DNA from 3 places in the Nonomuraea sp. NPDC050022 genome. Region 1 is predicted to be linked to each of the others. Evidence: riboswitches for the same ligand, from Rfam matches in the RefSeq annotation. Region 1 holds a riboswitch; each other region holds the start of a gene.
The links. A riboswitch is a leader RNA that binds a small molecule or an ion and turns the genes downstream of it on or off. The one in region 1 is predicted to bind thiamine pyrophosphate.
Positions count from the first base shown of each region.

Region 2: linked by a shared signal. The riboswitch ahead of ACIBO2_RS18350 (cytosine permease) and the one ahead of ACIBO2_RS07690 (FAD-dependent oxidoreductase) in region 1 are both predicted to bind thiamine pyrophosphate.
Region 3: linked by a shared signal. The riboswitch ahead of ACIBO2_RS08195 (TenA family protein) and the one ahead of ACIBO2_RS07690 (FAD-dependent oxidoreductase) in region 1 are both predicted to bind thiamine pyrophosphate.

Region 1 covers NZ_JBITKE010000002.1:259,244-268,638, forward strand. Annotated here, with positions in the region: gene metF (methylenetetrahydrofolate reductase [NAD(P)H]) at 108-1,031, opposite strand; gene ACIBO2_RS07670 (polyprenyl synthetase family protein) at 1,136-2,203, shown strand; gene thiE (thiamine phosphate synthase) at 2,310-2,945, opposite strand; gene ACIBO2_RS07680 (Rv2175c family DNA-binding protein) at 2,923-3,297, opposite strand; gene ACIBO2_RS07685 (NAD(P)/FAD-dependent oxidoreductase) at 3,328-4,491, opposite strand; TPP riboswitch at 4,550-4,666, shown strand; gene ACIBO2_RS07690 (FAD-dependent oxidoreductase) at 4,656-5,876, shown strand; gene thiS (sulfur carrier protein ThiS) at 5,873-6,073, shown strand; gene ACIBO2_RS07700 (thiazole synthase) at 6,066-6,821, shown strand; gene pknB (Stk1 family PASTA domain-containing Ser/Thr kinase) at 7,077-9,008, shown strand; gene alc (allantoicase) at 9,067-9,395, opposite strand, start outside.
Region 2 covers NZ_JBITKE010000004.1:384,748-394,142, forward strand. Annotated here, with positions in the region: gene ACIBO2_RS18340 (PAS domain-containing sensor histidine kinase) at 1-178, opposite strand, end outside; gene ACIBO2_RS18345 (methylated-DNA--[protein]-cysteine S-methyltransferase) at 275-841, shown strand; gene ACIBO2_RS18350 (cytosine permease) at 851-2,194, opposite strand; TPP riboswitch at 2,185-2,297, opposite strand; gene ACIBO2_RS18355 (rhodanese-like domain-containing protein) at 2,323-2,646, opposite strand; gene ACIBO2_RS18360 (helix-turn-helix domain-containing protein) at 2,654-3,094, opposite strand; gene ACIBO2_RS18365 (MFS transporter) at 3,170-4,591, shown strand; gene ACIBO2_RS18370 (Fpg/Nei family DNA glycosylase) at 4,624-5,502, opposite strand; gene ACIBO2_RS18375 (TenA family protein) at 5,546-6,151, opposite strand; gene ACIBO2_RS18380 (zinc ribbon domain-containing protein) at 6,404-8,185, shown strand; gene ACIBO2_RS18385 (GPP34 family phosphoprotein) at 8,195-8,857, shown strand; gene ACIBO2_RS18390 (LCP family protein) at 8,957-9,395, opposite strand, start outside.
Region 3 covers NZ_JBITKE010000002.1:362,155-371,549, reverse strand. Annotated here, with positions in the region: gene ACIBO2_RS08225 (bifunctional adenosylcobinamide kinase/adenosylcobinamide-phosphate guanylyltransferase) at 1-419, opposite strand, end outside; gene ACIBO2_RS08220 (hypothetical protein) at 753-1,502, opposite strand; gene ACIBO2_RS08215 (hypothetical protein) at 1,571-1,777, shown strand; gene ACIBO2_RS08210 (RNA-guided endonuclease InsQ/TnpB family protein) at 1,790-3,019, opposite strand; gene ACIBO2_RS08205 (aldo/keto reductase family protein) at 3,176-4,177, opposite strand; gene ACIBO2_RS08200 (hypothetical protein) at 4,603-5,049, opposite strand; TPP riboswitch at 5,691-5,786, shown strand; gene ACIBO2_RS08195 (TenA family protein) at 5,931-6,608, shown strand; gene ACIBO2_RS08190 (hypothetical protein) at 6,725-7,339, opposite strand; gene ACIBO2_RS08185 (DUF3043 domain-containing protein) at 7,533-8,117, opposite strand; gene ACIBO2_RS08180 (PspA/IM30 family protein) at 8,271-9,083, shown strand; gene ACIBO2_RS08175 (hypothetical protein) at 9,080-9,358, shown strand; gene htpX (zinc metalloprotease HtpX) at 9,361-9,395, shown strand, end outside.

The DNA.
Region 1 (9,395 bases):
ACCTCAGCCCCGGTCGGCGGTTGGCGGCCCACCGGGCCGGCCGTACAAAAGACCGCTTGTCACCCGCACGAACGGCCAGATCAAGAAAAACCCCGGGATGCGCCGGGTTACGCGGTCAGTGCCTCGACCGGAGCGAGCCGCTCGAACACCTCTCGCGTCGCGCTGGAGCGGTTGAAGGTGATGAAGTGGATGCCTGGGGCGCCCTCATCGAGCAGCCGCTGGCAGAGCTCCACCCCGTGGTCGATGCCCAGCCGCCGCACGGCCGCCGGGTCGTCGGCCACCGCCTCGAAGCGGGCCGCCAGGTCCGCCGGGAACGGCGCCCCCGACAGCTGCTCCGACCTGGCGATCGTGCTCATCTGCGTGACCGGCATGATGCACGGGATGATCGGCGTGTCACACCCCTGCTCCGCCACGCGGTCGCGCAGCCGCAGGTAGTCGTCGGCCTGGAAGAACATCTGGGTGATCGCGTAGTCGGCGCCGGCCCGGCACTTCTGTACGAAGAAGTCGGTGTCGGACTCGATCGACGGCGAACGCGGGTGTTTGTACGGGAACGCCGCCACGCCCACGCAGAAGTCGCCCACCTGCCGGATCAGCCGCACGAGCTCCTCGGCGTACAGGACGCCTTCCGGGTGCTGGACCCACTCGCCCGTCGGGTCACCGGGAGGGTCACCACGCACGGCGAGGATGTTGCGCACCCCCGCGTCCGCGAAGCGGCCGATCAGGTGGCGCAGCTCGCGCATCGAGTGGTTGACCGCGGTGAAATGCGCCACAGGGGTGAGCGTGGTGTCGTGGGCCAGCCGTTCGACGATGTCGACGGTGCGGTCACGGCTGGAGCCGCCCGCGCCGTAGGTCACGGACACGAACGTCGGCCGCAGCGACTCGAGCTCTCTGATCGCCCGCCACAGCTGCCGTTCCCCCTCGTCCGTCTTCGGCGGGAAGAATTCGAAGGAGAACGACCGGCCACCGGACGCGAGAAGCTCACGGACGGTGGGAACACGATCGGGCAGGATGGAGGGTCGACCAAGCGCCATGTGACCCAGGCTACCGCCACAAGCCCCGTCCCTGGAGATCCGGCCTGGTGGCCAAGTCGTCCCTGGAGATCCGGCTCGGCCTCCCGGCCACTAGTCTCAGATGCATGACCACTGACGCCGCGAGCCTGGACGCCCTGCGTGCCAAGGTGGACGCCGCGCTGCGGACGTTCGTCCGACGGCAGTTGCCCGTCCCCGGCGACACCGAGCTCGAGCCGCTCCGCTCGGCCGCCGAAGACCTGCTGTCCGGCGGCAAGCGGCTGCGCCCGGCCTTCTGCTACTGGGGATGGCGGGGCGCGGGCGGCACCGACGTGCCCGGGATCTTCACCGCCGCCGCCTCGCTGGAGCTGCTCCAGGCCAGCGCGCTGGTGCACGACGACGTGATGGACAAGAGCGACCTGCGCAGGGGCATGCCGTCCGCGCACCGCCGCTTCGAGGCCATCCACGAGAAGTCGGGCTGGCACGGCTCGGCGGAGCAGTTCGGCGAGGGCGCGGCGATCCTGCTGGGCAACCTGCTGCTGATCTGGTCCGGCGAGATGTGGCGCAGCAGCGGCCTGCCGCCCGAGTCCCTGTCGGCGGCCCAGCCGGTGCACGACCACATGCGCACCGAGCTGATGTGTGGCCAATATCTCGACCTGCTGGAGCAGGCGCACGGCGAGAACACCTTCGAGTCCGCCCTGCGTGTCGCTCTCTACAAGAGCGGCAAATACTCCGTCGAACAACCGCTCCGCCTCGGCCTGGTGCTCGCCGCCGGCCGCCTGGAGCCGTGGATGGACGAGCTCTGCATGGAGTACGGCCGGCGGGTCGGCATCGCCTTCCAGCTGCGCGACGACATCCTGGGCGTGTTCGGCGACCCGGCGCAGACCGGCAAACCGGCGGGCGACGACCTGCGCGAGGGCAAGCGGACGATGCTCGTCGCCCGGACGCTGGCCGCGGCCGCACCCGGCGACGCCGAGACCGTGCGCGCCCTGCTCGGCGACCCCGGACTCGACGAGGACGGGGTGGCCGTGCTGCGGGGCATCATCGAGGGCACCGGGGCGCTGCGCCAGTGCGAGGACATGATCGGCGACTACCTCGGCGAGGCGCTGACGTTCCTCGGCAAGGCGCCCATCACACCGGAGGCCCGCGCGGCCCTGTCCGACCTGGCCGTGGCCGCCACCTCACGCACGACCTGAGTCACCACACTGCCCCTCAGGCACGCCTGAGAGGCCGCGCGTACGCACCGCCGCCTCACGCATGAGCTGAGTGCGGCGGGCGCCAGGCGGCGCTCGCGCGCGTCTGTCAGCCGGCCAGGCGCTTGGCGAACTCCGCTGCCGCGGCGCCCGGATCGTCGGCCTCCGTGATGGCGCGTACCACCACGACCCGTTCGACCCCGTACGACCGGACCTGGTCGAGATTGCCCAGGTCGATGCCGCCGATGCCGAACCACGGCCGCCCGGTGCCGAGCGAGGCCGCGTGCCGGAGCAGCGATGGCCCCGGCGCGTGGCGGCCCGGCTTGGTCGGCGTCGGCCAGACGGGACCGCAGCAGAAGTAGTCGACGCCCTCCTCCACAGCCGCGGCGGACGCCTCGGCGATGGAGTGGGTGGACCGTCCGATGAAGACGTCGTCGCCGAGTATCTCTCGCGCGACCTTCACCGGAAGATCGTCCTGCCCCAGGTGGAGCACGTCGGGCCGGGCGGCGTAGGCGATGTCGGCCCGGTCGTTGACCGCCAGCAGCCGGCCGTGCCGGTCGCAGGCGTCGCGGAAGACCTCAAGGAGCGCGAGCTCTTCGCGCGCCTCCAGGCCCTTCTCCCGCAACTGGACGATGTCCACGCCCGCGGCCAGCACCGCGTCGAGGAATTCGGCCAGGTCACCGCGTTCGCGACGGCCGTCCGTGCAGAGGTAGAGACGGGCGTCAGAAAGCGAGAGCTTGGGCACGCCGCTTGACCTCGGTATGGCGACCGGCCCTGATGGCGTCGACGGGCGAGCCGGGCAGGGAGTCGTCGGGAGTGAAGAGCCAGCGCAGCGACTCGATGTCGTCGTAACCGGAGTCGCGCAGCACGGAGAGTGTGCCGGGCAGACCCTTCATCACGTCCTTTCCGTCAAGGAACACCGCGGGCACTTGTGGCCCACCACCACCCCGGCGCACACCGAGCAGTTTCCGATCCTTGAGGAGTTGCTTGGCCCGCCCTATCGAAAGGTCTAGGCGCGCGGCCACTTCGGGGAGAGTGAGCCACTCGGCGACGAGTTGGTCGGTCTCCCGGTCGATCTGCGCAACAGAAAGCGTCACGAAACCACAACTACCACATGGCGTGCTTGCTCAAACAACACAGTCCCGTAGGGAGAGGTCGGGATCTACCAGGCGTTCGGCGTCTACGCGGTGTCCGGCTTCGATGATTCTGCGGCCCTGGACGAGGTCTCGGGGCCGGTCCACGGCGAGTACCGCGGCCAGGGTGTCGTCCGAGGTGAGCCAGCAGGCCGACCATTTTCCGCCGAGTTCGCCTCGGTAGAGGAGACGATCTCCGGCCGGGTGGTGGCCCGCGTACTGGACCATGTGGCCGAACTGCTCGGACCAGAAATAGGGCACCGGGTCGTAGGCGGCCTCGACACCCAGCAGCGTGGCGGCGGCCACCTCGGGCGAGTTGAGCGCGGCGTCCCAGTGCTCGACCCTCAGCCTGGTCTCGAACCGGCGCGACCACCAGGCGGCGCAGTCGCCCACGGCCACGACGTTCGGCAGGGAGGTGCGCAGGTGTTCGTCGGTGACGACGCCGTTGTCCAGGTCGACGCCGGAGCCCGCGAGCCAGCCGACGGTCGGGCGCACTCCGACGCCGGTGACGACCACGTGCGCCTCGATGAGGCTTCCGTCCGCGAGTGTGACGCCGCCGTCGTCCACGGAGCCGACCAGGGTGTTCAGCCGCAGGTCGATGCCCTCGTACCAGCCCTGGGTGCGGGCGCCGATCTCAGGGCCGACCGCCTGGGCGAGCGGGGCGGGGCCCGCCTCGATCACGGTCACCTCGCAGCCGGCTCGGCGGGCGGCGGTGGCCACCTCGGCGCCGATCCAACCGGCGCCGATGATCACCACGTGGGCGCCCTTGACGAGCCGGGCGCGCAGCTCAAGCGCGTCGTCGAGGGTGCGCAGCACATGCTGACGGCCGTCGCCGGGCAGCGTGATCGGCTCGGCGCCGGTGGCGATCACCAGGCCGTCGTAGCCGAGCTCGCCCTCGGTGGTCTCCACGACGCCGGGACGCAGCGCCTTGGCCGAGACGCCCGGCCAGAAGTCCACCTCCAGCACGGCGAGGTCGGCGTCGACGAAGCTGGAGTCGCTGCTGCCGGACAGGACCGCCTTCGACAAGGGTGGCCGGTCGTACGGCCGGTGCCGCTCTTGCCCGATCAGCGTGATCCTGCCGTCGAACCCTTTCGCGCGCAGCGCCTCGACACTCCGTACACCGGCCAGACCGGCGCCTGCCACCACCACATGATTCACGTTCAAGACCATAACGGGGCCCGTGCCGGGACGTCGCGCCGAGGCCGTAGGGTGGAGACGTAAGACGCGCGGGAGTCCGGCCGTTACCGGGCTGAGAGGAAGGCTGCACCGGGCCTTCGACCGCAAGACACCTGATCCGGATCATGCCGGCGAAGGGAGCGGACGTGGACATCGTCGTAGGCGGCGGGATCATCGGGCTGTCCATCGCCTGGCGCCTGTCCCGCTCGGGGCGGCCGGTCACCGTGGTCGATCCGGCTCCGGCCACTGGGGCCTCGCACGCGGCGGCGGGCATGCTGGCGCCGGTGAGCGAGGTCACCTACACGGAGGAGCCGCTGCTCCGACTGGGCCTCGCCGCACTGCGCCGCTGGCCGTCCTTCGCCTCCGAACTCGCCACCGACGCCGGCCTCGACGCCGGTACGAAACCCGCCGCCAACCGCCTTGACGAGGCCGGGGCGTCTGAAGCGGTCGTGAGCGGGCTCAGTGAGGCCGCGCGGGCCGGGCTGGACTTCCGGGTCGACGGGACGCTGGCCGTGGCGTTCGGGGCCGACGATCTGGCGGCGCTCGGTGAGCTGGCCGCGTTCATGGAGAAGCTGGGGCTACCGGTCGAGCGGCTGACCGGGCGCGAGTGCCGTCGGCTGGAGCCCATGCTGGCGCCGTCCGTACGCGGTGGGCTGCTGGCCCGTGGAGACGCCTGGGTGGACCCGCGCCGGGTCACCGCCGCGCTCCTGGCCGCACTCGACCGCCTGGGCGTCCCCCTCGTCCGGGCTCGCGTCAGCGAACTGCTCCAGGACGGCGACGTCCAGGACGATGACAAGGTGGTGGGCGTACGCCTCGCACCCCCGGACCAGAGCCGCCCGCAGGCGGACATTCCCGATGAGATCCGGGGCGAGCGGGTCGTGCTGGCGGCCGGGGCGTGGAGTGCCGGGCTGGTCGATGTCCCGGTACGGCCGGTCAAGGGGCAGATCATGCGGCTGCGTTCCCCCCAGCCCCTGCTCGGCAGGTGCGTACGCGGGACGGTCCACGGGAAATCCGTGTACCTGGTGCCGAGGGGTGACGGTGAGCTGGTGGTCGGGGCGACCCAGGAGGAGCTGGGGTTCGACACGAGGGTGACGGCGGGCGGACTGTACGAGCTGCTGCGGGACGCCCACGAGCTGGTGCCGGGCGTCACCGAGCTGGAGATCGTCGACGTGGTGGCGGGGCTGCGGCCGGGCACACCGGACAACGTCCCGCTCATCGGGCCCAGCGGGACGCCAGGGCTGGTGCTGGCCACTGGGCATCATCGGGGCGGGGTGCTGCTGGCTCCGCTCACGGCGGCCATTCTGCTGGGCGAGGAGAGCGAGCTCGCGGAGCTGTGCTCGCCGCTGAGGTATCGGGATATTTCATGAATGTGACCATCAATGGGGCCCCGCACGAGGTGCCCGACGGCACCACCGTGGCGCAGGCCGTACTCACGCTCACCACGGCCACGACCGGCGTGGCCGTGGCCGTGAACGACGAGGTGGTGACGCGGAGCGCCTGGGAGACGACGGCGCTCGGCGACAGCGACCGGATGGAAGTGCTGACGGCGGTGCAAGGTGGATGATCTCCTCATAGCCGGAGAGAAGTTCTCCTCCCGGCTCATCATGGGCACCGGTGGCGCCCCGTCGCTGGAGGTGCTCGACCAGGCGCTGGTCGCGTCCGGCACCGAGCTGACGACCGTCGCCATGCGGCGGCTCGACCCCAGTGCGCCCGGCTCGGTGCTCGACGTGCTGCGCGAACGCGGCATCAAGGTCCTGCCCAACACCGCTGGTTGTTTCACCGCGGGCGACGCCGTGCTGACCGCCCGGCTGGCCAGGGAGGCGCTCGGCACGAACTGGGTCAAGCTCGAGGTCATCGCCGACGAGCGGACGCTGCTGCCGGACCCGATCGAGACGTTCGACGCGGCCGAACGGCTGGTGGCCGACGGGTTCGTGGTGCTGCCGTACATCGGGGACGACCCGGCGCTGGCGCGTCGCCTGGAGCTGGCCGGATGTGCGGCGGTGATGCCGCTCGGCGCGCCGATCGGCTCGGGCCTCGGCATCCGCAACCCGCACAACATCGAGCTCATCGTGGAGGCGGCCTCGGTGCCGGTCATCCTCGACGCGGGCATCGGTACGGCCAGCGACGCCGCTCTGGCGATGGAGCTGGGCTGCGACGCCGTACTCCTGGCCACGGCCGTCACCAGGGCGCAGCGGCCGGAGCTGATGGCGACGGCCATGAGAGCGGCCGTCCAGGCGGGCCGGCTCGCCCACCAGGCGGGCCGCATCCCCCGCCGCCGCTACGCGGAGGCATCCTCCCCGACGGGCCCATAGCCACGCGAAAACCCCGGACGGCTCCGTAGCCACGCGGAGACCCCCGACGGGTCCGTAGCCACGCGGAGACCCCCGACGGGTCCGTAGCCACGCGGGGGCCCCGGACAGACCCGTAGTCACCGACATCACGCGGAACCGGCGAAACAGGATATGTCCGGTTATGTTCCAGATAGGCGCGTTCCAACGAGCACGGCTCGGCATCGGTTTCGGATGGTCAGGCCTTGCCAGTGGCAAAACGCCCGTAAACTCAGCGGGGTGGACACGACGACAGCGGACCCTCTCGTCGGACGGCTGCTCGATGGGCGTTATCGCATCGAGTCCCGGATCGCGCGGGGCGGTATGGCGACCGTCTACCTGGCGCTCGACGTCCGGCTTGATCGCACGGTCGCGCTGAAGGTCATGCATCGCTCGCTCGCCGAGGACCCGGCGTTCGTGCGGCGGTTCATCGGCGAGGCCAAGTCTGTGGCCAGCCTCTCGCACCCCAACGTGGTGCACGTCTTCGACCAGGGCACCGACGGTGACGTGGTCTATCTGTCGATGGAGTACGTCCCCGGCAAGACGCTCCGCGACACCCTGCGCGACCGGGGCAGGCTGCCCGCCCGCGAGGCGCTGGAGATCATGATACCGGTGCTCGCGGCCTTGGGCGCGGCCCATCAGGCCGGCATGGTGCACCGCGACGTCAAGCCCGAGAACGTCCTGCTCACCGACGACGGCCGGGTCAAGGTGGTGGACTTCGGCCTGGCCCGAGCGATCGAGGCGACCAACCAGACCCGCACCGGCGTGATGATCGGCACGATCGGCTACATGTCGCCCGAGCAGGTCATGACCGGCGGCGCCGACGTGCGCAGCGACGTCTATGCGGCGGGCATCATGCTGTTCGAGCTGGTGACCGGCGAGCAGCCCTACGACGGCGAGACGCCGATGTCGGTGGCCTACCGCCACGTCCATGACACCGTGCCGCCGCCGTCCTCCGTGGTGCCGGAGGTGCCACCGCTGATCGACACGCTGGTGACGCACGCCACGGCCCGCTCCCCCGACGACCGTCCCGCCGACGCGACCGCGATGCTGGTGGCCGCCGTCGACGCGCACCGCATGCTGCCCCGTACGACGACGCCGCCCACGCACGCGGGGGCGTCCGGCGTGCGCCCCATGCCCTACTCGATGCCGAGCGCCGGCCCCGCCACCGCGCCGCACGCGATGACGCAGGTGGTGCCGAACCACACGATGATCCAGCCGCGCGAGGAGCTGCCCGCGCGGCGCGCCGGTTTCAAGCCCAACTGGTTCCTGGTCGCGCTCGCCGCGGTCATGGTGGTGGCGGTGGCGCTGACGGGCTGGTACTTCTCGCAGACCACGTATGTGCCGGTGCCCGACCTGGTCGGCAGTGACCTGGCGGTTGCCCAGAAGGCCGCCTCCGCCCAGGGCTTCCAGGTGAAGACGGCGCCCGGCCAGCACGACGAGAAGGTGGCCGAGGGCCTCGTACTGAGGACCGACCCGGGACGCAACGTCGAGGTCGAACGGGGCGCGGCCCTCACGCTGGTGCCCTCGCTGGGCCCGAAGCGGGTGCTGGTGCCCAACGTCGAGGGCATGACCGAGCCCGAGGCCCGCACCGCGATCGGCAAGGCCGGGCTCGACGTCAACCGCGTCAGCCGGCAGGCCAACCAGGAGATCGACCGCGGCAAGGTGATCCGCACCTCGCCCGACGTGGGCGAGAAGGTCAAGGAGAACTCGAAGGTCAACCTCTACGTCAGCGCGGGGCTCGTGATGCCCGACGTCAGCGGCATGCCCAAGGACGAGGCGGCCAGCTACCTCGGCACCCAGGGCTTCCAGGTGCAGGTCAACGAGGTCGACGACCGGGCCGAGCCGTGCACGGTGATCGCGCAGGCGCCCAAGGCCAAGGCCGAGGTCAACAAGGGCGCGCAGGCCATGATCACGGTGGCCCGGTGCCAGACCGACTTCTGGGACTGGTTCGGCGGTGACAACGAGGACAACGAGGCGCGTGACGACCAGGAGTTCCAGCTCGTCCCGTCGGTGGTGGGCAAGAACGTCAACGACGCCAGGAACGAGTTACAGGGGCTCGGCTTCAAGGTGCAGATCCGCAAGCTCACGAAGGATGGAGTCGTACGGTTCCAGCGCCCGGCGGGCAACAGCGAGCGGCCGCCCGGCGCGGTGGTCGTCCTCTGGCAGTAACCCGGCAATCGTCCTCTGGCAGTGACCCGACGGCCGGGCGGCGGCCAGGCGAGGGCCGTCAGGCGAGGTTGCCGTGTAGCCGGACCCTTGCCAGCCCCCCGTCGGGATAGATGTCGACGCGCACCCGCGTGACCGGCCCGGCGTGCTCCAGACGGAACCGGTGCGGGGTGTCGGGCTGCAGCCGCGTCCTGGCCAGCAGTTCGACCTCACGGTCACCGTCGTAGCCGGTCAGTGACACCCAGCCGGGCGCGTTGAACAGCAGGTTCGTGGTGTCGATCTCGGCCAGCCGGATGACGCCGCGCGCGGCGAGCCGGATGACCAGCCATTCGTTCCCGGCCTCGCGCCGCCGCGCGGTCTCCCAGCCCTCCGCCTGGTGGCGGGCCAGGC
Region 2 (9,395 bases), on a different contig from region 1:
GCACGATCGGCGCCCTGCGGCCCAGCATCTCCTCGGCCGACCAGCCGAAGAGCCGCTCCGCCGCCCGGTTCCAGACGAGTACGGTCTGGTCCCTGTCGAGCGCGACCACGGCGTTGGGCGAGCTGGCGAGCACCGCGCGAGCGATCTCATCGTCACTGCCTGCTCTGTCGTCACCCACACCTCCATAGTGCCTGTGGCGTGCGGCGTTCGTCGGGCGATCCGTCCGATACGCTGCGGGCACGGCCTTTCAGGGCGGCGGAAGAGGGTGACGGGTATGTCCAGTGGAGACCTCGATGCCCTGCTGCGGGTGACTTCCGCCACCTATCGCGGCGAGGTTCCGCCCGATGTGGCGTTCGGCACCTATGACGGCGCGGTCGGCCGGCTGGTGCTGGCGGTGAGCGGCAAGGGCATCGTGGCGTGCAGCTTCGAGTCGGAGGACACCGTCTTCGAGTTGGTCGTCCGGCATGTGGGCGCGTTCGTCGGGCCCGACCCCGGGCGGCTCGACCCGGTGCGCAGGGAGCTCGACGCCTACTTCTCCGGCCGCCTGCGGGCCTTCGCCACACCGGTGGACCTGTCCATCGCAACGACGTTCGCCCGTACGGTGCTGCAGAAGACCATGGCCGTGCCCTACGGCGAGACGGCGACCCTCGACGAGATCGGCGAGAGCATCGGCCGCCCGCGCGCGCTGCGCGCGGTCGGCAACGCGCTCAACGCCAACCCCGTCTGTGTGGTCGTGCCGTGCCACCGGATCGTGCCGGGCGACGGCGAGCTCGGCGACTACGCGGGCGGCCAGGCCGCCAAGCGTCATCTCCTCAACATCGAGAAACGCTCACGGGCCTGAGGTACGTACTCAACGACTCGTGATCGACGCGCGCCTGGTCGCCCAGCCGATCGCCAGCGTCACCAGAGCCGCCACCAGAGCCGCGCCCAGGGCCCCGTTCATCCACGGCTGTCTGGTGAACCCGGTGGCCTCGCGTACGGCCGCCCAGAGGCCGTCCCACTGCGCGACCGTCGGCGTGGAGGTGGTCAGCCAGTAGGCCACGAAGCCGAGCGCCCAGGGCACCAGCATGGACCAGCGGGCGGGCGCGTCCTCGTCGGTGTTCCACCCCGAGGATCCGCCGAGCACGAAGTAGTCGACCGCCAGCACCGCGAACATCGGCACGAACACCGCCCCGATCACCCCCAGGAACGCCCCGTAGGAGTTCACGTCGACCACCAGCGCAATGGCGGTGGTCAGCACGCCGATGGCGATCGAGAAGACCCGCCGGTCGACGCGCGGCATGAGGTTCTGCAGGGACATGGTCGTGGAGTAGACGTTCGCGAACGACTGGTCGGCCTCCCGCAACACCAGGATCGCGAAGAACAGCGCGCCCAACGGCACCGCGACGAACGCCCCGAACACGGCCGTGCCGTCGGCGGCCACCGCCGCGGACCCGGCGATGGCCACCGCGTAGACGCCCAGCCCCAGGCAGGCGACCTGGGCCAGCGTGTAGCCGCCGACCACGCCCGCGAAGGCGGCCCGGCTCGACCTGGAGTGCCGGGCGAAGTCCGCCGCGATCGGCACCCACGAGACCGACAGCGCGATGACGTAGTCGACCGCGGGCGCGAACGCCGTCCACGACCCGCCGCCCTGCGGCGGAGCCTTCGACAGGAACGCCACCGCGAACCAGACCAGCGAGATGATCACTCCGATCGTGACGTAGCGCCGCAGCAGCCGGATCGACCCGAGCGGCCAGATGGTCAGCGACGTGGTCAGCGCCCCCGCCACCACCACCCACACCTGGTACGGCACCACGGCCCCGAAGATGGCCATCGCGCCCTTGGCGATCACCCACAGCTCGAAGGCGCCCCACCCGATCATCTGGACGATGTTGAGCACGGTCGGGATGTAGGACAGCCGCGCCCCGAACAACCCGCGCAGCAGCACCATCGCCGGCCGCCCGGTCTGCGTGCCCGGAATGGCCGACAGCCCCACCATGGCCGTGCCGACCAGGCTGCCGACGAGCGCGGCGAGCAGGGCCGCGCTCAGGCTGAGCGGGCTGCCACCGAGCGGGTCGAGCAGGAACAGCGCACCGCTGAACCCCAGCAGGCTCACGGCCAGGTTCGCCCACAGGGCCCCCTGGTCGAGCAGCCCGAGCGTCTTGGGGGGCGTCCCTTCGAGGGTCAGCGGGACTTCGTCGACGACATGCGTCATCTCACACTCCCTACGCCGGCATTACCCGGACAGGTTCATGCGGTCGGCGACAGGTCAGTCGCCCTCTCAGCCCGGTGCACCCCGAGCTCCCGCGGTTTGTGTAGTTGTCGAGCGGATTATGCCATCCGTCAGGCGACGAACGGCGGGCGCCCCGTCTCACTGACCATCGGGCGGCGCGCGCCCGCCCACGACTGCATGCCGCCGTCGACGTTGACCGCCTCGCGCCCGAGCTGGTTGAGCCAGGCCGCGACCTGGAACGACCGGCCGCCGACCCGGCAGACCACGTAGACGGTCCGGTCGCCCGGCACCTCCTCGACCCGCCCCTGGATCTGCGTCATCGGGATGTGCACCGCCTCGGGCGCGTGCCCGGCCACCCATTCGTCCTGTTCACGCACGTCGAGCAGGTAGGCGTCGGCGGGAACGTCGCTGGCCGGGATCTCTGGAACCGTCATGCCTCCATCATCTCGCGTCGCTGGTCATCTCGCGTCGCTGGTCATACGCGGCACGCGCCGTGGCGATCTCCTGCCGATGCTCCTCGGTCCAGGTGACCAGGCTCTTGATCGTCTGGTGCAGGGTCCGGCCGAGCGGCGTGAGCGCGTAGTCGACCCGCGGGGGCACGACGGGGTGGACCGTGCGGCTGACCAGGCCGTCGCGCTCCAGGTGGCGCAGGGTCACGCTGAGCATCCGCTGGCTGACCCCGTCGATCTCGCGGCGCAGCTGGGTGAAGCGCAGGCTCTGGCAGTCGAGCAGCGCGATGACCAGCAGCGACCACTTGTCGGCGACCCGGTCGAGTATCTGCCGGACCTCGCAGTCCTCCCTGGTGTCCCACTGCCACACGTCGTAGTCGTCGTCCACGGTGCTCTCGCAGTAACCGGGTGACTTAGAAGTGCCGTCTTCCATGACATTTCATACTGCCGGATGATTTGGACGGTTACCAGAGATAACCGAATGCCGATAAGTAACCGGGAGTTGACCATGTCCAAACGCGCTTGGGGCATGTTGATCGTGCTGTGCGGGGCCATCTTCATCGAGGGCACCGACGTGGCCATGCTGAACGTGGCCCTGCCGTCGATCAGGGCGGATCTGGGGCTGTCCACGGGCATGCTGAGCGGGGTGGTGAGCGCCTACGTCCTGGGCTGTGGCGGTTTCATCCTGCTCGGCGGCCGGGCGGCCGACCTGCTGGGCCGGCGCAGGATGTTCCTGCTCTGGCTCGGGGTGTTCGTGGTGTTCTCCGGGCTGGGCGGGTTCGCGACCGAGGGGTGGGTGCTGCTGGTCGCCAGGTTCCTCACCGGGGTCGCGGCCGCGTTCATGATGCCCGCCGGGCTGTCGCTGATCACCACGAGCTTCCCCGAGGGCAGGCAGCGCAACCGCGCGCTGCTGGTGTACGCGGGGACGGGGGCCGCCGGGTTCGCGCTCGGGCTGGTGATCGGTGGTCTGCTGAGCTCGATCGGCTGGCGCTGGGTCTTCTTCGCGCCCGTCCTCTTCTCGCTGGCGATCCTGATCGCCGCCGTCCCGCTGCTGAAGGAGCAGCCGACGCCCCGGCCCGCCGGCGGCGTCGACCTGGCCGGGGCCGCGACCATCACCGGCGCGATGACGCTGCTGGTCTACGGCCTGGTACGGCTGGAGCGCCCCGCCGACGGCCCTGCCTGGACCATCGGCGTGTTCGCGGGCGGAGTGGCGCTGCTGGCGGCGTTCGTGGCGATCGAGCGGCGGTCGGCCACGCCGCTCGTCCGCCTGGGCATCCTGCGCTCCGCGCCACTGGTGCGCGCCAACCTGGCGGCGCTGCTGCTCACCGCGTCGTTCTTCGGCTTCCAGTTCCTGGTCACGCTGTACCTACAGGAGTTGCGCGGCTGGTCCACCGTCCAGACCGGCCTGGCCCTGCTCGCCGCCGCCGCCGACGTGGTGCTCGCGCCGACGCTGACCCCGTGGCTGGTGCAGAGGTACGGGAACGCCCGGGTGATCTTCGGCGGCCTGCTGTCAGGGCTCGCGGCCTACGGCCTGTTCGTGGGGGTCGGGATGGACTGGTCGTACGCGGCCATGCTGCCGTCGATGCTGCTGATCGGGCTGATGTTCGCCTTCGTGTACGGCCCGCTCACGATCGTCGCCACGGAGGGCATCGCGGAGGACGAGCAGGGTTTGGCCGGTGGACTGCTGAACTCGGCCTTCCAGTTCGGCGCGGCGCTCGGGCTGTCCATGGTCACGGCGGTCAGCGTGGCGGCACTCGGCGACGCGACCTCCGCCGAGGCCGGACTGGCGGCCATCAGGACGGCGCTCCTGGTACCGCTGGCCGCCACGGCCGTCGCCGCGCTCATCATGGCCACCGGCCTACGCCGACGCCCGCCCACCCCCACGCACGAGGCCGACAGGTCAGGGGAGCCCGAGAAGCTCAAAGCGTGACCACCGGCGCGGAGGCGTGACGTCAGCAGGCGTTACTTCAGCAGGCGGGACAGACGGCGGTCGGCCAGCGGCTTGCCGCCCGTCTGGCAGGTGGGGCAGTACTGGAGCGAGGAATCCGCGAAGGACACCTCGCGGATCGTGTCGCCGCATACATCGCACGGCTGACCGGCGCGGTTGTGGACACGAAGGCCGGACTTCTTCTCCGCCTTGAGGTCCTTGGCGGCCAAGCCGTGCGCCCGCTCGACCGCCTCGCGCAGCGTGGTGACGATGGCCTCGTGCAGGTCGGCGATCTGGGCGTCGGTGAGGGTCGAGGCGATCTTGAACGGTGACATCTTAGCCGCGTGCAGCACCTCGTCGGAGTAGGCGTTGCCGATGCCCGCGATCACCTTCTGGTCGCGCAGCAGGCCCTTCACCTGGGTGCGGCTGCCGTTCAGGATGGCCTTGAGCGTGGCCACGGTGAAGGCGTCGTCGAGGGGGTCGGGGCCGAGGGCGGCGACCCCCGGCACGTCATTTGGATTTTTCGTGACATAGACGGCGAGGCGCTTCTGCGTTCCCGCCTCGGTCAGCTCGAACCCGGGCGCCAGGCCCTCGTCGTCGGGCGCCAGGCGTACCCGTACCGCCAACGGACCCTTGCCCGGACGGACCGGCTTCGCGCCCGAGAGGTCCTCGCGCCAGCGCAGCCATCCCGCGCGGGCCAGGTGGATGACCAGGTGGAGGCCATCGCAGTCGAAGTCGAGGAACTTGCCATGCCTGGCCACGCCCGTGATGGTCAGCCCGCCGAGCGCGGTGACCGGCGGGTCGAACGTCTTGAGCGCCGAGAAGGCGACCACGTCGACGCCCAGGAGCGTGCGACCGACCGCCCGCTCGCGCAGGAAACCGGCGAGCGATTCCACTTCGGGGAGTTCAGGCATGCCACCAGGGTACGACGCACCTTCGTCCACAGCCTGTGGATAACTATGGGACATCCCAGAACGCCAGCTCGTGCGCCATCCCCTCACGGAACAGCGCCTCCGCCCGCGCGGGCTCGGGATCGGCCTGATCGATCATCTCGGCGATCCGCACGGTCAGCGCCGCGAAGCCGGGATCGGCGTAGGTCTCCACCCACCGCCGATAGCGCGGCTCGGCGGGCAAGTCCTCCGCCAACAGCCGGCCGAGCGTCGAATATCCCCACATGCACGGATAAAGCGCGGCTAGCCCTTCGCCATAGTCAGCAGCCGACTCCAGCAGGAACGCCGTGTAGGCCGCGCACGCCGGCCCCTTCCGCGCGCCTTCCAAGGTCGCCCCGAACGAGGCCGACAGCTCCCGGTGCAGGCTCAGCTCGTCATGGAAGGTCGTGTGCGCCAGGTCCACCAGATCGCCCAGATGCGCGGCCGGCGCCTGCCAGGCCAGCCGCGCGAACACCCGCACATAGTCCAGCAGGAACAGGTAGTCCTGCTCCAGCCACGACCGGAACACCGGCTCCGCCAGATCACCGCGCCCGATGCCGACGACCGTGGGATGCGCGAGCTGCGCGTCGAGGAGGGGGCGCCCGGCCGCGTGCAACTTCTCGGAGATACCCATGAGCGGCAGGGTACGAACGGTCCTTCGCATTCGCTAGGGAAACCTGAGGTTCTTGGCGCGGGGTTGGGTGGTGGGCTGAGGGGGCGATGGTGTCCGGCGAATGGGTCTCGCTCGCATGTTCTATTCAGCACGGCAAACTCTTGGTAGCGTTGTCGTTACACATAGTGCGGGTGGGGGTGGCGGGGATGCCGATCGTGCGGGACACGCATCGATGCCACCTCGCGTCGATGTCGTCTGGCGGCGGGGGCGGCGGTGAGTGCGCTCACCGCGACCGCGACCTGCACCGCTCATGCCGCCACAGTCGAGGCGACCGGTGAGGTCGTCGCTCAGCCGCTCCTGGCACAGCGGGTCGCCTGGCTGAGCGGCCTGGTCCGTGATGTCACTGCCCGTATCGTCGCCAGCCGGTGGAGTGTGGCTGATCTGGATGCCTTGGCGTCCGGGCGGGGATTGGACGGGCGGGTGTTGCCGTCGAAGGGCTGGACGGCTGTCCGCCGGCTGGGCTGGGGTGTGGGCCCGCGGCCGGGGGTGTATGTGTGCGATCGGGTGCTGCGCTGTGCGCAGGAGCAGGCCGCTCGCCTGTTGCGGCTGGCGGTGCACCGGCGCGCGGTGGTGGCGGCGATCGTGGCGACCTGGCCGCAGGATGCGGATACGCGCACCAACACCGAATGGGCGGCGTTGCGCGCTGTGCTGCCCGGCGGGGTGAGCGCAGCGGAGGTCCGTAACCGGACCCGGCAGGTCCGTGCCTACCTCGACGCGCATGCGGTGTTCCCGGCCGATCTGACCGAGTTGGAGGAGCCGCCGAAGGTGGCGGCGCAGGTGGTGCTGGCGGCGGCTGACCGGCAACTGCTCACCCTGCAGCGCACCGGCGAGCGCGACGTCCGGCTGCGGGTGAAACTGCCCCTGGCCGAGTCACCCACCTGCCGCGGGGACTGGGCCTGGCATGTGCTGCCGCTGGCGTTGCCGTCGACCGTCGCGCCGGAGGCGGCGTTGTGCACGCCCACTGTGCGGGTGAGCAAGGGCCGGGTGCGCATCGATCTGCCGTTCCAGATCTCGATCACTGTCGCGCCCGCCACCGGCCATACGGTCGGGTGCGGCTTTGACTGGGGCCTCAACACCCTGCTGACCGGAACGGTAGGGGAGCTGGCCGATGGCCGGGAGACCTCCGAAGGCCGGGTGATCGACAACGGGCGGGTGATCGGCGACGGGCGGCCGCTCACCTCTGATGCGCGCGGCATCTGCGCCAAGCTGCCCCGGTTGCGGGCCGAGCGTGAGTACCTGGCCGCCAAGCACGCCATCGCCGTGGTCACCGTCCCGGCGCGCGGCACCTCCAAGTACTGCCCCCGCTGCGGCACCGGTACGTCGGTGCTGCGGCATTGCCCGGCCCCCGACCGGCTCACCGAGAAGGGCTGGGCCTGGGCGTACTGCCCGGCCTGCGGCCTGTCGTGTGACCGGGACCGGGCGGCGGCCGAGCGGATCGTCTCGCGTGGCCTGCTCGGCCAGAACGTCACCCGCACCCACCGCTCCACCGGCGCCCGCACCATCGCCACCGTCGTGGAAGGCAACGTGGCCCGCGCCCGCCGACCGCGCAAACCCACCCGCGCCGCTCGTCGCGCCCGCCGCACCCGAACTGACCTGCACCCCCGACCAGCCGCACGCGACCGATCCAAGAACTGCCCCACCCCGAAACGCCCCACCCACACCCCCAACAACCCGATCAACAATTTGGCCGGCCGCTCAGCGAGCAACCCGGCCGACCAAGCAATGACCTCCAGCCGTGTGCCCGACAGGCGCACGGTGCCCGCCCCACCCCCTCCAGGGAGTGGACAGCGTCCGGCGGGCCATGCACCCGAGCCGGGACGGCACCAGCCGTACCGGACAGGGCATGTCAGGAACTCTCACCATCGGACCGGCTTCCACCACGCCAAAGCCACCCCCGTGCTCACACTCACCGAGCACCGGGACAGCCCACAGCAGACCACGCCCGTCCGGGTTGCCCGATTTCTTCAGACAACCACAGAGAATTCAAGACGCTAGTGTCAGGGAATGAGTGTGACGATCGCGGAAGAACTCCTCTTGCTCGCCTACAGCGAGAAGGAGGGCAAGCAGCTCATCAGCGCCAGCCAACTGGATCCGGCGCTCGGCGGCGCGATCCTCGCCGAGCTGGCGATCACCGAGCGGGTGGCCCTGACCGGCAAGAAGGTGTCCGTCGAGGACACCACGCCGCTGGGCGACGACGAACTCGACGCCGCGCTGGCCCGCATCGCGGAGGAGCGCAAGGAGCGCAAGCCCGACTGGTGGGTCCAGCGGTTCCACTCCACCAAGCTGCGCCGGCGCCTGCTCGTCCGGCTCGCCGAGACGGGCGTGCTGGCCGAGGAGCGCGGCAAGGTGCTCGGTATCTTCCCCACCACCCGCTGGCCGGAGGCCGACGGCAGCGTCGAGGCGGAGGTCAGGCAGCGCGTGAGCGGCGTCCTGGCGGGCGCCGAGCCCGACGGGCGCACGGCGGTGCTCATCGCCGTCATGCACGCCGCCAAGCTCGACCGCAAGGCGTTCCCCGGCGCGAACAAGGCCCGCATCAAGGAGATCTCCGAGGGCGACTGGGCGGGCGACGCGGTGGCCAAGACGATCGCCGCGATCAACTCGGTCATAGTGATCGCCGCCACCACCGCCGCCATCGGCGCCAGCACCGGCGCCACCTCAGGAAGCTAGCTCCAGCAAGAGTCGGCGGCCCCTCGTGACAGGACTCTCCCCCGAAGAAATTCCACCTTCGGGGGAGAGGAAGAACAGCGAGAAGACCAGAAGATGGGATCAGCCGGCGTCGAGGATCTCCTTCGGCACCGGCTTGTCCTCCTTGATCGCGTTGAACAGGGCGGTGGCCTTCTCCCTGTCCCACTTGACCGCGCTGCCGCCGCCCGCGATCTCGTTGCCGCCGAACGGCACGACCGTGGTCACCGGGCTGTCGCCCATGGCCAGGCCCAGCGAGAGCATGTCGAACGCGCCCGTGCTCGAATCGACCGCCACCGCGTCGGTGGCACTCATGGCCAGCGGGATCGAGGTGAACGGATTGATCAGTGTGCCGGGGCTGGCCGCCTTCTTCACGACCGCGCCGAGGAACTGGCGCTGGCGCTTGGTCCGTTCGAAGTCGGGCAGCGCGCCACCCTTGCGGGTACGGACGTAACCGAGCGCTTGGGCGCCCGTCAGCATCTGAACGCCCTTCTTGAGCTTCAGCCCGGCCTTGGGGTCGTCG
Region 3 (9,395 bases), 100 kb from region 1:
AGCCGCCGCGACAATTCCTCTTCGGACCTGACCCGGTGGTCCATCCCGACGGCCACCACCTGGGTGCTGTCGGCCACCAGTCCCGCCCGGCGCAGGAGCCCGATCCGCTCGGGCCGGACGAGCGGATCGACCAGCACGATGTCGTACGGGCCGGCCGGGGCCGTTGTCGGCTCCGGGGCTGCCGTCGCCTCTGAGGGCGCGTATAGCAGGCGCGTGCCATCGGGACCCTCCAGGCCGTGACCGTCGGCCAGGACCCGGTAACCGGGCGGCACGTCGTCGAACGGGAAGCGCGCCACACCGTCGACGACGAGCTCGAACGGTCGTCTGTGGCCGTAGGGGAGCCCGGCACATGAGGCGCACGGGCAACCCGGCTCCGGCCAGCCCGTGGGGCCCGCGGTACCGGCGAGATGGAGTTTCACCGGGCCGAGCGTACATAGGCTCCGGCATCGCGGCCCGCAACGGAGCTGCTGCTTTCGGCTGGCTGAGGTTCTTGTGGGTGGCCTGCGGCGGGACTGCCGATTTCGGCGGGCTGAGGTTCTTGGGGGGATGGTCTCCAACCGGACTGCCGGTTTCGGCGGGCTTGGGGCTCTTGGGTTGGAGGGTGGTCCGTACCGGAGTTGTCGGTTTCGGCGGGCTGGGGGCCTTGGGGTTGGGGAGCGACCCGAAGCGGAATTGCCGCTCTCAGCGCGTTAGGGCCTGGAGCCTGGCGTCGGGGGCGGGCGTGGGCGCGGGCATGGGGTGTCGGGTGTAGGTCAGCGGGAGGGGGTTCGGGGGTGGCGGCGGGTGGCCACGATGGCGCCGCCGCCGCCGCCGAGGAGGACGAGGGCGACCGCGCCGCCCAGGATCAGTGTGAGTGGCGGCCCGTGCGACGAGGCGCCGTCTGATGAGGCGTCAGTGGGTGAGACGGGGGTGCCCAGGTCGGTGCCGGCGGCGGCCCTGGCCGGGTAGGCGTTGATCGCCACCACGTCCCCCTGAGCGTTCACACGGGCCTTGGCGGCCGTGGCCAGTAGTCGGGCCGTGGAGGCGGTCTCCGCGCCCGTCACGCACTTCGTCAGCCCCTCCGCGGGCGGTTGCTCGCCGGGGAAGGCGTCAGACTCGGGGTCGCCGAAGTCCACCCTGACCACGACCCGCTTGCCGCCGGAGGCCGCGGCGTCCTTGCCGCACACCGTCTGGAACGACGGCAGGTCGCCCCCAGGCGGCCCCGTCGCGGTGCCGTCGGGCGAGGCGGAGAAGCGCCGGCCGATCATCGAGCCGTCCGGCGGAGCGTCCTTGGCGGAGCTTGCGAGCCAAGCGGTGTCGTCGCTCTGCCAGACGCTCCATAGGCGTACGGCGTTGGGGTCGGGCGCTCCGGGGACGGGGTCGTTGGGTCCGACGGAGAGTGTGGCGAGGGTGGGGAAGACCCAGAATGCGGCGAGGGCGGGAGGGGGCAGCGAGGAAGGCGGCCGCCGCGACGGCGACTCCCGCCGCCACACGATACGCGCGCGGCATCGATTGACCGCCAAGCTCGGGAGTAAGGTTCCAGTGCCGTCGGAGGGTGCGTCGGCGAACCCGCGGAAAAGGAGCGTATGGCATGACATGGCGGTGGCGTTATGAAAATGCAAATGGTGGTGAGGTAACGGATCGCCCTTTGCCGCGAGAAGTTTTTCCGAGCCAGGCGGACGCGGAGTCCTGGCTTGGCGAGAACTGGGGTGAACTGCTGGAATCCGGGGTCGAGCAGGTGGCGCTGCTCGACGAGGACCGGGTCGAATACACGGGATTGTCATTGCGTCCGGAGTGAAGCAAGGAGAAATCAACTACCGCCGGTTGAAGCTGGTGGTTTGCTCTCTCGGTCCCGTCTGGCTGAGGGAAGGCCGGTAGCGTGTGGCTGGTTGATGGCAGCCCAGCCCGCAGCGCCGCGTGTGGCGATGTTGCGGGCTGCGATGTGGTCGGCGTGCCCAGCGAGGCCACACCTGGTGCAGACGAACCGGCCCCGCGCCGGCCGGTTCGCCCTGGACACGTACCCGCATTCCGGACACGCCTGCGAGGTGTAGGCGGGGTCGACCAGGGCGAAGGCGATCCCGGCGCGGGCGGCCTTGTAGCGGGTGAAGGTGATCTGCTGGGCGAAGGCCCAGCTGTGCAGGGTGTGCCGCTGGAGCCGATGAGCCCTTACCCGAGCGCGGATGCCCTGAAGGTCCTCCAGGGCGATGCCGCGGCCGGTGTGTTCGGCTTCACGCACCACGTACTTCGAGATTTGGTGGTTGAGGTCGGTCATCATCCGGTGCTCACGCCCGGCAAGGCGGCGCAGCACCCGCCGCGCCGCAGAAGTTCCCTTCTTCTGCAGCCGTCGGCGTTGCCGGTGCCGCCGCTGTCGCAGGGTGCGGACGTGGCCGTTGCCGCTGACCGGTCCGGCCAGGGCGGGGCCGGGCAGCACCACGCCGTCGCAGGTGACCGCCAGGTTCGCCACCCCTTGATCCACCCCGACGAAGCCGCCGACCGGCTCACGCACCGCCGGTTGGGGCAGGGTGAGGGTGACCTGCAGCAGCCACACGCCGCGTCTGCAGATCAGGTCGGCCTCGCCGAGCGGCAGCGCGTCCACGGCTTTGAGGTCTTCTGGCCGGCCGGTGTAGGGGAGAGTGACGCGGCCGGTGGGGGTCCACAAAGATACGGTGCGGGCGTCCCGGTTGAAGCTCATCAGCCGGGCGTCGTAGGGGACGGCGCCGTGTGGGCGGAAGATGTGGGCGCGTTTCTTGCTGGCGCGCCGGTTGGCGTAGGCGCCGGCGACGCGGGCGATCGCCCGCACAGTCGCTTGCGCGCCCAGCCCGGCCATCTGCCCGCGCACCTCGTAGTAGGCCAGCCGATGCAACTCCAGCACGGTGAAGACGCGGTGCTGCCAGGCCAGCCGGGAGATGACGGTGGCCGCCTGATTGCACAACAGCACCGCCGCGGCCAGGGCGTCGGCCTCGGCCGGGGTGGGCGTGAGCCGTAGTTGCACGACGGTGGGCAGGCCGTGGCGTTTGGTGGTGGGGCGGCGGATCGCCATCGCGCACCTCCTGTCACAGCTTCCTCACTCACCGAACACATTACCGAACGTGACCGAGTCTTTCCACACTGTTTTCGAAAGGCGGGTAGTGCCACATTCAGATGAAAAACCCCTTGAGCGTCATTGTCGCTCAAGGGGCTTTTGCTGCCGGGGATGTTACGGGCGCTTCGGTGGGCTGGCCGTCTTGGCGGGATCGCGCTCGACCACCGGGCCGAGCACGGCGTCGATCCGCTCCAGTACGTCGGCGTCGAGCTTGACCCCGACCGCCTTGACGTTGTCGCGCACCTGCTCGGGGCGGGAGGCGCCGACGATGGCGCTGGAGACGTTCGGGTTCTGCAGGACCCAGGCGACCGCGAGCTGCGCCATGGTGAGGCCCAGGTCGGCGGCGATCGGCTGGAGTTCCTGTACGCGGGTGAGGACGTCGTCGTTCATGAAGCGGGCGATCATGTCGGCGCCGCCGGCCGTGTCGGTCGCCCTGGAGCCTGCCGGCGGGGCCTGGCCGGGCAGGTACTTGCCGGTCAGTACGCCCTGCGCGATGGGCGACCAGACGATCTGGCCGATGCCCTCACGCTCGCTGAGCGGTACGACCTCCGGCTCGATGACGCGCCAGAGCATCGAGTACTGGGGCTGGCTGGACACGATCCGGTCGAAGCCCATGTCGTCGGCGATCTTCAGCGCCTGGGCGATCTGGTCGGCCGTCCACTCGCTGACGCCGATGTAGAGGACCTTGCCCTGCCGTACGAGATCGTCGAAGGTCTTGAGCGTCTCCTCCAGCGGCGTCTCGAAGTCGAAGCGGTGCGCCTGGTACAGATCGACGTAGTCGGTCTGCAGACGCCGCAGCGACCCGTGGATGGATTCGGTGATGTGCTTGCGGGACAGGCCGCGGTCGTTCGGCCCGGGGCCCGTCGGCCAGTAGACCTTGGTGAAGATCTCCAGCGATTCCCTGCGTACGCCCTTCAGGGCCCGGCCGAGCACCGACTCGGCCTTGGTGCCGGCGTAGACATCGGCGGTGTCGAACGTCGTGATGCCCTCGTCGAGCGCCGCCTGCACGCACTGCTTGGCGGCGTCCTCCTCGACCTGGGAGCCATGGGTGAGCCAGTTGCCGTAGCTGATCTCGCTGACCTTGAGACCGCTGCGACCGAGGGTACGGAATTCCATAGATCCGACCTTAGGCCCGTCTCATGCGGTGATCTAAACCGGGATGGGGTGCGGTCTGCCCGCCGGGGCGCTCATCGACCGGGCGCGCTGACGGGGCTTGGCGGTCCTCGACGACTGCGCGGCTCGGCACCGCTCGTGGGCGGGGGCGGCCTGATACCACCAAGCTTGACCTCTCCAAGGATGGTCGGACGGACACGTTCGGCGGCACCGACCTGGACCAGGCCGAACGGATGCCGTTGGGCGAGCGCGAGCGGCGCGGCGGGCGGACGATCCATGGCCGTGCTGCCGGAGCCGCAAAGTCTGGTGGTTCGCGAGCCCCTGGCCAAGGGATCGTCCGGGTTGGCCGCGCCGCCGATGGACCAGGCACGTGCCCGGCCGATCGACCTGCTGGATCGGACGCCGGGTGTCATCCGGCGGCTCGCCGTCTATTGCTTGAGATCGTCCTTGGTGACGACGTCCGAGCACTTGAAGCCCGCTTTGTCGGCCGCGGCCTTGTCGGTCTGCCGGATGCTCTCCAGGTCGAGCGAGCCGTCGGCGTAGGCTCGCAGGTCCTTCTTGTTGCTGTACTTCACCAGGACGTCGGCCATGCACGACACGAACTTCGTCACGGCCGCCGGCTTGTACGGCAGCTCCTTTATCTCCCGCGATTTGCGCAGCTGATCCATGACGCCGGTTTTGACGCCGCTTTCACCGGCGGGGGCGGCTGTTTTTCCCGTCGCCTTCTGGTTCGTGTCCGCGGCTTCAGGAGCGGTGGTTCCCGTGGCGATGGTTTCGCCGCTGCCGCTGCCGCTGCCGCATGAGGTCAGCGTCAGAACCAAGAACGCCGCCGCCATTGCCGGGGCGAGAGTATAGCCGGTGCGTAAAATGCGCATGAAAATCCTCCTTGCTGTGAGCCGTGCGGCCACAGGGAGTCGATCCTAGTGATTCGGCGCATGCCGAGAAGAGGCGATGCGGGGACGTTTAGAGCCCGGTCGAATGATACAGGCCGACGCGCTTCCGGATTGCCCGACGGCCGATACTCGAGGCGACACGTCCAGACTTCTCAAATGAAACTCTTCCAGGCTTCTCAAATGAAACTCTGTACCAGGCGCGGCGCGCATTACGGTCGAGCCGGTCTAAGGCACCAAGAGAGAAACTCAGACCTGGTTCGGGTTCGGCGACGAGCTCAATCGTCCGCTCGGAATTCATCGAATTCTTCGAGGCGCTGGCGATTCCCGCTCGGCACGCGGCCGGAACGAAGGTGCTCGGGCCGTTGATCGACCGCGAGAATCCCCAACAGGTTCGTCTGGACGCGTGCCTTCGCCTCGCTGGGGAACGTGGCCGGATGAAGACCGCCTTCTCTTCGGCGTCGCTGTGGACCGACCATATGGAGGCGGCCTGCTCCTGGTGCGGCACGTACCGTACGTCCGGCCGGTCGATGCCCATCCCGAACGCGTACGTCACGATCGCGACGTCCGCCCCCTCGCGGGCCCATGGCGGACCGCCGTCCGCGACCATGACCTCTGTTACCCTGATCTGCGACGCGGGGTGCCCGGCAGGTCGGGCTGAGATCACACCCGTAGAACCTGATCTAGTTCGCACTAGCGAAGGGACGTCCGGGTGGCTCCCGTTTCCAAGATGCTTTCCGTCGTCGGCACCGACTCGAGCGCGGACGGTCAGGGATATCTGAACGGCGCGCCGCGGGCCGCGGGCGTTTCCAGGTCGGGGGAGACGGCCCCGTCCACCATTTCCACGCACTCTGGTGAGTGAGGGTATGTTCTGCGATGAAATCTGGACGCGCGCGGCCAAGCTGCTCGACGCGATCCGTAACCATCCGTTCAACAACGCGCTGGGGGACGGCGGTCTCGACCGGGAGCGTTTCGCCTTCTATCTCGTTCAGGACGGCCGTTATCTGGCGGCGTACGCGAAAACGCTGGCGACGGCGGCGGCCCGGGCGGACGATTCCTCCGACGCCGCGTTCTTCGCCCAGTCCGCCCATACGGCGCTGACGGTCGAACGGGCCCTGCACGGCCGTTATCTCGGCGAATTCGGCCTGGACGCCGGGGAGATGGCGGCCATTCCCACCTCGCCCACCTGCCTGGCGTACGCGTCCTACCTTCAGGCCACCGCGCTCACCGCGCCACTACCCGTGCTCGCCGCCGCCGTGCTGCCGTGTTTCTGGGTGTACCAGGACGTCGGCACGGCACTGCTGGCGCGTACGGAGGGGCGGCGCGACCATCCGTACCACGCGTGGATCGCCACCTATTCCGACCCCGCCTTCGCCGTCTCCGCCGAACAGGCGAAGGCCATCACCGACCGGCAGGCCGCCCAGTCCGGCCCCGCCATCCGCGAAGCCATGGCGGAGGCGTTCCTCCGGGCGGCCGAATACGAGTGGATGTTCTGGGACAGCGCGTGGCGCCTCGAAGCCTGGCCCACCCGCCAATGGCTGTGAACGAGCCCCTGTCGGTCGTCGAAAGAATCGAAAGAGACGTGGTACGGCGCCCGCCCGTGACAGATCGGCGCCCCCACCTGGCGCCGCGACAGCTCTTTCCGCTGGTGGCCGTGAACTCACTCCAGGAGGCCCGGCTTCACGGTGAACACCTGTACGGCGACCGTCTCATAAGGTAGGAACTGCGCGATGATCTTACCGAGGGTCATTTCGGTGGGATCGCTTGTCGGGCTGCGGTCGGCGAGGGAGTAGATCATCGGCCCTTCCTTGGCGGGGCCGGTCGAGGCGGTGCCCGAGACGATTACGGTGTGGAACGCGTCGGCGGAGGCGCCGATCATGACGATGACGTCGCCCGCCACGGTACGCAGGCCGGCGAGCTCGTCCACCGGCACGCGGTCCTTCGACACCGGGTCGCACAGAAAGCCCGCCCACGCCTCCGACCCGCCGTCGTACTTGGTCGAAGACCGGTTCCGCATGCCCAGCAGGAACGTCTTCTCGCTGATGTGCGCGGCCCTGAGCAGGGCATAGGGCAGGAGTTCGAAGCACATCAACTCGATGGGCGCCGCGATGTGATCCGGAACTCCCGTGCCGGTACGCCAGGAGCTTCCGCTGCCCCAGGTGATGGCCTCTATCCCCATCAGGCCCTTGACCGCGAGCGCGCACTTCGCCCCGGTCGTCCCGCGGCTGTCCGACGACGATGTGGAGCCGGTGCTCTCGGGCGGACGATCTGTCATGGGATATCCCCCCTTCATCCTGCACGACAGCCTTACTCCGCCATGAGGGGCTGAACACCCCGCGAGCGTGTCCGCAGCCGGCCTTGGGCGGCCGGCGGCCCACGGTCACGCGAGGAGTGCCGCGCTGGGAGAAGCCGGAGCGAAACGGCGCGAAAGCCGGAGCGAAACGGCGCGAAAGCCGGAGCGAACCGCGTTACTTCTTGGGTGGCACCGGCTTGCCGCCCGGCAGGACCGCGGGCGGCGGGAAACGCAGCTTGCGGATCTGCAGAGCCCGCATCGCGGCATAGAAGCCGACGCCGCGCAGGTTCTCCTTGGGATACTTCTCCGCCACCAGCTTCTTGATCCGCCAGGCCACGAAGATCGAGGTGAAGAGCACACCGATCATCATGATCGGCCAGCCGATCGTGATCACGTAGCCGAGCACCAGCGGACGGATGTCTGCGGGCCATGGGATCCACGTCGCCAGCAGGATCACCAGCGAGAACGGCAGGAAGTATTGGCTCGGCAGCCGCCGCGAGTCGACCCAGTCGCGCGCGAACTTGCGCGCCGGGCCCTTGTCGCGGGCCGGGAAATAGCGTTCGTCGCCCGCGAGCATGCCCTTGCGGGCCCGCTCGCGCTCGACAGTCTGCTTGGCGCGGGCCTGTCGATAGGCCTCTTTGCGGTCCTTGGGCGCGGTGACCGGCTGGCGCCGTCTGCCTTCCGCGTCCCGGCGCTTGGGTGTGGGACGACCCTTGCCCTGGGGCTTAGGATCGTCAATGGGGACGGGGGTGTCGTCCACGGAGGTTTGGGAACGGCGTCGCAACACGACGTCAACCCTACCTGGATGGCAACTTAGTGACGCCCCCGTGCGTTATGCGTAGGGTAATCCCAAGGCGGCTGCGCTGCACTGGGTGAACACCAGCACGACCTAAGAAGGGGACGGCCGACGCGCATGAGCGTGATGAAGAGACTTTCGATGATCTTCAAGTCCAAGGCCAACAAGGCCCTGGACAAAATGGAGGATCCGCGCGAGACCCTCGACTATTCCTACCAGCGGCAACTGGAGTTGCTGCAGAAGGTACGCCGGGGCGTGGCGGACGTCGCCACCTCGCGCAAGCGGGTGGAATTGCAGGTCAACGGCCTCGAACAGCAGGCCAGGCGCTATGAGGAGCAGGGCCGTAAGGCGCTGTCCGTCGGGCGTGAGGACCTGGCTCGTGAGGCCCTCCAGCGCCGGTCCAATCTGCAGGGGCAGATGGCCGACCTGAAGATCCAGCATGAGAACCTGCAGGCCGAGGAGGAGAAGCTGACCACGGCTTCCCAGCGGTTGCAGGCGAAGGTCGACTCCTTCCGTACGAAGAAGGAGACGATCAAGGCCACCTACACCGCGGCCGAGGCGCAGACGCGCATCAACGAGGCTTTCTCCGGCATCTCCGAGGAGATGGGCGACGTCGGTCTCGCGATCCAGCGCGCCGAGGACAAGACCGCGCAGATGCAGGCCCGCGCCGGCGCCATCGACGAGCTGCTCGCCAGCGGCGCGCTCGATGACTACAGCGGCACCCGCGGCGACGACATCCAGGCCGAGCTCGACCGTATGGGCGGCGGCATGGACGTGGAGCTGGAGCTGGCCAGGATGAAGGCCGAGCTCGGCCAGGGTCCGGCGCCCAAGAGCGCCATCGAGCCGGGCCAGGGCGGCCAGCAGGGCGCGCCCCAGCAGGCTCAGCCTCAGAACACGCAGCAGCTGCGCCAGCCTGGGGAGGGCGCATGATCGTCAGAATCATGGGCGAGGGGCAGGTCGAGATCTCGGCCGACGACATCTCCGTGCTCAACCAGCTCGACAGCGAGCTCGAGTCGGCCATCGAGTCCGACGACGAGGCGAGCTTCCGGGTCAAGTTGCACGCCCTGCTCGACAAGGTTCGCCACGTCGGCAAGTCGCTTCCCGACGACAGCCTTGAGCCGTCAGAGCTGATCCTTCCCCCCGCGGACGCCTCGATCGAGGAGGTCCGGGAGATGCTGGGCGACCAGGGTCTCATCCCGGGTTAGCCATGAACACGCGGTTCGCGCCCGACCGCGGTCTGAC